3 regions of the Pseudomonas sp. KK18 genome follow, and region 3 is predicted to be linked to each of the others. Evidence: predicted binding sites of a transcription regulator. Region 3 holds the regulator's gene; each other region holds the start of a gene.
What was found. Region 3 encodes FliA, which starts transcription of late flagellar genes. Its sites were predicted from a motif close to CTAAAGTTTNNNNNNNNNNNGCCGNTAA; they were not measured.
Positions count from the first base shown of each region.

Region 1: V6607_RS02090 (methyl-accepting chemotaxis protein) is a predicted target of FliA. The motif match lies at 1,321-1,348, and genes of this name have one in related genera.
Region 2: V6607_RS07405 (methyl-accepting chemotaxis protein) is a predicted target of FliA. The motif match lies at 1,433-1,460, and genes of this name have one in related genera.

Region 1 is NZ_CP146605.1:471,388-473,654, forward strand. Features, by position in the region: gene V6607_RS02090 (methyl-accepting chemotaxis protein) at 1-1,278, opposite strand, end outside; gene V6607_RS02095 (16S rRNA (uracil(1498)-N(3))-methyltransferase) at 1,457-2,164, opposite strand; gene tatC (twin-arginine translocase subunit TatC) at 2,161-2,267, opposite strand, start outside.
Region 2 is NZ_CP146605.1:1,657,212-1,659,478, reverse strand. Features, by position in the region: gene V6607_RS07405 (methyl-accepting chemotaxis protein) at 1-1,390, opposite strand, end outside; gene V6607_RS07400 (histone deacetylase family protein) at 1,570-2,267, opposite strand, start outside.
Region 3 is NZ_CP146605.1:5,366,001-5,368,267, reverse strand. Features, by position in the region: gene fleN (flagellar synthesis regulator FleN) at 1-649, shown strand, start outside; gene fliA (RNA polymerase sigma factor FliA) at 646-1,386, shown strand; gene V6607_RS24045 (chemotaxis response regulator CheY) at 1,557-1,931, shown strand; gene V6607_RS24040 (protein phosphatase CheZ) at 1,950-2,267, shown strand, end outside.

The DNA.
Region 1 (2,267 bases), 2.4 Mb from region 3:
GGCGGCTACGGCGGCTTCCGAGGCTTCTTCAGCGTTACGGGCGACTTCCTGCACGGTAGCGGCCATTTCGTTCATGGCGGTGGCCACCTGGTCGGTCTCGACCTTCTGGCTGTTGACCCCGGCGCTGGTCTGCTCGGTAACGGCCGATAGCTGCTCGGCGGCACTGGCGATCTGGGTAACGCCGTCGCTGATACCGCCAATCAGCTCCCGCAGGCCCACGGTCATGCTTTGCATCGACCGTTGCAGCTGCCCCAGTTCATCCTGGCGCAGGGAGATCAGGTTGTGGCTCAGGTCGCCGGACGCCACGCGCTCGGCGACTTTGAGGGTCTGGTTCAGTGGAATCACGATCTGCCGGGTAATGGCCCAGGCGGCGAGTACACCAAACGCCAGCGCGAGGGCGGTGGCCAGTAACAGCAGGTTCTTGGCGTGGGCGGCATCGGTATCACGCACCACGGTTTGCGAAGTGGTGAGTTTGTTACTGCGATCGAGCAGGATATCGCCCTGCTCGCCCATGATTTTCATCGCGGCGGCACTGGCCACCTGGGAGTCGCGGTACTGGCTCACGGCGGCGCGGTAGGCCTGCAGCGAGGCGCTGGCCTCTTGCAGGTTGGCCCGGTATTGCTCGGGTAACTGGTCGTTGAGGTCGGTGATTTTCTTCAGGGCGTTGTCGATGGCATCCAGCGCCGGCTGTTCGGCCTCGACCTTGCCGCTGTAGGTGTAGCCGCGCACCTGGAAGCGCGCTTGCTGGATCAGTTTGCTCAGGTCGACCACGCTGTTGAACAGGGTGACGCTGTCGCCTTGCAGCAGGGATTTTTCCACTTCGTTGATTTTTGCGACGGCGTTGTCGGCGGTATCGCCCAGTTTGCTGCGGGCGCCTTCACGCTTGAGGCCGGCCTGCACCATGGCGCCGAAGGCTTTTTTGTATTGGCCCAAGGCATCCTGTTGCTGCTCTACCACGAGCTTGTCGTCGGGTTGCTCGATCAGGTCTGCGGCGGTTTTCAGGCCACTGTCCAGCTGGGTGATCAGGTCGTTGACCGCGCTGGTGCCTTGTTCGCCGCGGCGCATTTCGAAGTCCAGTCGCGCCAGGCGCAGGTCCTTGGTCAGCCCGTTGAGGCTGGAGATGTAGCCCAGCTTGTCGCCACGGCTGATCACGCCGCTGAGGCCGGTCCAGCCGGTGAAGGTGATCAATAGGGTCAAGACCAATACCAGGCCGAAGCCTATGCTCAGCTTGCGGTTGACGCTGACATTCCCCAGTTTCTCGGCTAACCAACGATACATGCTGCGAACTCCCCTGGAACAAGGCTTGGACTTATTCAGAGCGTATCGGCAGATTCGGATGTTTCTGTAGGAGCGAGCTTGCTCGCGAAGGTCGTCAACGATAACGCGGGCATTCTGAGTGAGCGCGGTGTCCTTGAGTTTTTCGCGAGCAAGCTCGCTCCTACAGGAGAGGGCGGTGTTAGAAAAGGCGGGCGAGCAATGCGGTGACGGCGGTTTCGACTCTCAGGATGCGCGCGCCGAGTTGCACCGGCTGCAACCCGGCCTTGGCCAACAGGTCCACCTCGTAGGGAATCCAGCCGCCTTCCGGCCCGATGGCCAGGGTGACCGGCTCATCCAGCCCGCGAGGGCAGGGCGGATAGTCGCCGGGGTGACCAATCAGGCCGAGGGTGCCTTGCGCCATGGCGGGCAGGCGGTCTTCGACGAATGGCTTGAAGCGCTTTTCGATCACGATCTCGGGCAGCACCGTGTCCCGGGCCTGTTCCAGGCCGAGGATCAATTGCTCGCGAATCGCTTCCGGCTCCAGGAACGGCGTCTGCCAGAAGCTCTTTTCCACGCGATAGCTGTTCACCAGCACCACCCGCGGCACGCCCATGGATGCAACGGTTTGCAGCACCCGGCGGAGCATTTTCGGACGGGGCAGGGCCAGCAGCAGGGTCAGGGGCAGTTTGGCCGGCGGCGGCTGGTCGAAGGTCACTTCCAGCTCGGCTTCCCGGGCTTCCAGGCGCAGCAACTGCGCGTTGCCCATCAAACCGCCAATGCGTCCGACCCGCAGGCTGTCGCCTACGGCGGCACGGTGGACTTCCTGCATATGCACCAGGCGCCGATCACGCAGCACCACCCGGTCGGCCGCGATAAAGTCGGCCTCCTCAAGCAGCAGCAGGTTCACGGCTGGGTCGCTGGCGGCTGGTCGTCATCGGCGGGTTGGTCATCGGGGTGATCGCCACGCTTGCTCACCAGGCTGCCAAACAGGATGCCAATCTCGAACAGCA
Region 2 (2,267 bases), 3.5 Mb from region 3:
CACCGGCGCCTTCGGCCAGGATCAAGGTTTCGCTGGCCCGCTGGGTGCTCGATTGCATTGAGGTCAGTGCCTCGCTGGAGCCACTGCGCATCGCGGTGACCATCTGGTCGATTTCCAGGGTCGATTGCTGGGTGCGATGGGCCAGCGCACGCACTTCGTCGGCCACCACGGCAAAGCCACGCCCGGACTCACCGGCACGCGCCGCCTCGATGGCGGCGTTCAGGGCCAACAGGTTGGTCTGCTCGGCGATGGAGCGAATCACATCGAGCACCTTGCCGATGTCCCGCGATTGATCGGCGAGGTTTTGCACCAGGCTCGAGGTTTCACCGATGTTGGTACTCAACGCCTGAATCGCGCTGACCGTCTCGCCGACGCGCTGCTGGCCATCGCGGGCCGTTTCATTGGAGAGCCGGGTGGATTCGGAAGTGGAGACTGCATTACGTGCCACCTCATCGGCGGCCGAAGTCATCTCGTTGACCGCGGTGGCGGCTTGCTCGATTTCAGCGGTCTGCTTTTGCAGGCTGCGGCTGCTCTGGTCGGTGATGCCGTTGAGGTCGGTGGCCGATGCGGCCATCTGCCCGGCCGACTGGCGAATCAGCTGCAAGGTACTGCGCAGGCTGCCTTGCATGGTCTGCAACGCCACCAGCAGGCGCGTCACTTCGTCATCGCCGGTCACTTCAACGGTTTGCGTCAGGTCGCCTTGGGCGACGTTTTCTGCGGCGCGCACCGCGTGGCTGAGCGGGCCGACAATGCTGCGCGTCAGCAACCAGGCCAGGGCCACGGTGCTCAACGCCGCCAGCAGCACGAAGCCGAAGACCATCGTGCGCGAGCGGCTGTACTGCAACTCGGCCGTCTGGCCCTGCAGGTTTATCTGGGCGTTGTAATAGTCGGCCAGGGCATTGAGCTGATTGCCGGAACCGTCGACCACGGTCTTCATGTCCACCAGCAGCAACTTGTTCAGCTCGGCGGTCTGCTGCTTGTCGGCGAGGATGAATGACTGAGTGAGACCTTGCTGATACTGACGCAGGGAGACCTGGAACTGATCATAAAGATTGCGTACCTCGGGGGTATCAATCACCGCATTCAGGTCGGCCAGTTTCTTCGTCAGATCCTGGCTGCGGGTGTCCATCTGGCTACGGTATTGCGAGAGGCTCGCGGGATTGGGATCAAGGGCCATGCGCAGGGAAATAGTGCGGATGCGCAGCATGATTTCGCGGATATCCGAGACCAGGCGCATTTTCGGCACCAGGCCACGTTCAACCTGCACGGCGCTTTCGCGGATGCTTGCCATGTTCGAGAGCGCAAAGAACCCCAACAGCGCCACGAGCAAGGCAATCAAGGCAAAACCGAGACCCGCACGGCGGGCGATGGACAGGCTGCGGAGCGACATGGCGATTGTTCTCATTATGGGCATACGACATCGTATGACAGAGTTTCGGCCAGTCAGGGCGGGACTTTAGGGGTGTCGACCAGAAGTTAAGAGATATAAATTATCGACGTAAAAGGCCCACGGGGCGGACGCGCCTTGAATGTATTTCCAAGGCAGTCCGGGGCGCTTTATTCAGCGGGTTACATTGACCACGCCTGCGCACTTGCAAAAAACGCCTGAGCATTACTGTCCAGCGTTTCCAGGTGATACCCGCCCTCCTGCACGATCACACACGGCAACCCCAATCCACGAATGCACTCCCCCAGCCGCGCAAATCCTTCCCGTGTCACCGCCACTTTGCTTTGCGGATCCAGCTCGTAGATATCGAACCCCAGCGACAACACCAGCACGTCCGCCGAGAAGTCCTTCACTGCCTTCAATGCCTGTTCCAGCTTTTGGAAAAACACCGCCTCACTCGCGCCATGCGCCATCGGCAGGTTGAGGTTGAAGCCTTCACCCGCAGCAGCGCCGCGCTCTTCGGCAAAGCCTGCAACACCCGGATAGAAGTTGGTCGGGTCGCCGTGAATCGACACGTACAGCACGTCATCACGCTCGTAGAAAATCTCCTGGATGCCTTGCCCGTGGTGCATGTCGGTGTCGAGTACGGCGACGCGCTCGAAGCCAGCGCGCAACGCCTGCGCCGCAACCGCCGCGTTGTTGATATAGCAGAACCCACCGGCTGCATCAAAACGCGCGTGGTGGCCTGGCGGGCGGCATAGCGCGTAGGCCGCGGGTGCGCCGTCGAGGATGTCCCGGGCGGCAGCGACGGCGCTTTGGGCGGACCAATAGGCCGAGCGCCAGGTGAGTTCGCCAATCGGGCAACTGCCGTCGGCGAGGT
Region 3 (2,267 bases):
CCTGGCCGATGTCATCGAAGGCCGCTGTGAGCTGCGCGACGTACTGTTGCAAGGCCCCGGCGGGATTCGCATCGTGCCGGCCGCTTCCGGCACCCAGAGCATGGTGCACCTGAGCCCGGCGCAACATGCCGGCCTGATTCAGGCGTTCAGCGACATCGGCGACAACCTCGACGTGCTGGTGATCGACACCGCCGCCGGGATAGGCGAATCCGTGGTCAGCTTCGTGCGCGCAGCCCAGGAAGTGTTGCTGGTGGTGTGCGACGAACCCACCTCGATCACCGACGCCTACGCCCTGATCAAACTGCTCAACCGCGACTACGGCATGAACCGCTTCCGCGTGCTGGCCAACATGGCCCAAAGCCCGCAGGAAGGGCGGAATCTGTTCGCCAAGTTGACCAAGGTCACGGATCGCTTCCTCGATGTCGCCTTACAATACGTTGGCGCAGTTCCTTACGACGAGTGTGTGCGCAAGGCCGTGCAAAAGCAGCGTGCGGTCTATGAAGCGTTCCCTCGTTCGAAGTGCGCATTGGCGTTCAAGGCTATTGCCCAGAAGGTCGATACCTGGCCGTTGCCCGCCAATCCCCGGGGGCATCTGGAGTTTTTCGTCGAGCGATTGGTGCATCAGACGAGCGCAGGACCGGTGCTATGACAGCCAGCGGCTACAACCTTTACAAGAAGTCGGCACGTGACAGTCAAGTCGAATTGATCGAGCGCTATGCGCCCCTGGTCAAGCGCATTGCCTATCACCTGCTGGCGCGCTTGCCTGCCAGCGTGCAGGTCGAAGACTTGATCCAGGCCGGGATGATCGGCCTGCTTGAAGTGTCGACCAAGTACGACGCGAGCAAGGGCGCGAGTTTCGAGACATACGCGGGTATCCGTATCCGTGGGGCCATGCTCGATGAAGTGCGTAAAGGTGATTGGGCGCCGCGATCAGTGCACCGCAATACGCGGATGGTGAGTGACGCAATTCGCTCAATTGAAGCAAAAACCGGTCGCGACGCTAAAGATCATGAAGTTGCGGCCGAACTCCAATTGAGTCTCGACGATTACTACGGGATTTTGAACGATACCTTGGGCAGCCGGCTGTTCAGTTTCGACGACCTTTTACAGGATGGCGAACATGAAGGGCTGCACGAGGACGGCGCGAGTGCCCATCTCGAACCGTCACGGGACCTGGAAGATGAACGCTTCCAGAGCGCGCTGGCGGACGCGATAGCCAATTTGCCGGAGCGTGAGCGACTGGTGTTGGCGCTGTACTACGACGAAGAGCTGAACCTCAAGGAAATCGGTGAGGTCCTGGGGGTCAGCGAATCGCGGGTCAGCCAGTTACACAGCCAGTGCGCGGCCCGCTTGCGGGGGCGTTTGGGAGAGTGGCGAGCGCGCTGACAGGCAGTGTGGGGACACTGCGAACGATACCGTCCAGGCCCTGCGCCCGGACGGGCTTGGCCCGTGGTGCGCCCCCGGTAGTCCTTTTTGTGTAACGCCTGTTGATTGATATGGCGCGCCCAGGTGCTGGGCGCGTTTAAGACTGCTTGGAGGTCGAATTGGACAAGAACATGAAAATCCTCATCGTTGATGACTTCTCAACGATGCGGCGGATCATAAAAAACCTGTTGCGTGACCTTGGGTTCACTAACACGGTCGAGGCGGATGACGGTATTACGGCGATTCCGATCCTCAACAGCGGGAGCATCGACTTTCTGGTAACGGACTGGAACATGCCGGGCATGACCGGTATCGATCTGCTGCGCCACGTGCGCGCTGATGAAAAACTGCGCAGCCTGCCTGTGCTGATGGTGACCGCTGAAGCCAAGCGTGAACAGATCATCGAAGCCGCCCAGGCCGGGGTCAACGGCTACGTGGTCAAGCCATTCACTGCACTGGCCTTGAAAGAGAAGATCGAAAAGATCTTCGAACGCATCGGTCATTGATGCTGCCACGGGGGAGCTATGGAGCATAAAGAATCATCGCAGGCCGACTTTGAGTCGACCCTGAAAAAACATGCTCATCAACTCGTCGAAAGCCTTGAAAGAGGCCAGTTCGGCGACGCGGTGCAGTTAATCCATGAGCTCAACCAGACCCGTGACCGCGGCCTGTACCAGGAAGTGGGCAAGCTCACCCGTGAGTTGCACAGTGCGATAGTCAATTTTCAGATTGACCCGCACATGCCCCAGGCTGAGGAAATCTCGCAGATCACGGATGCCACCGAACGCCTGTCCTACGTGGTCAGGCTGACTGAGGCGGCGGCCAACCGCACCATGGACCTG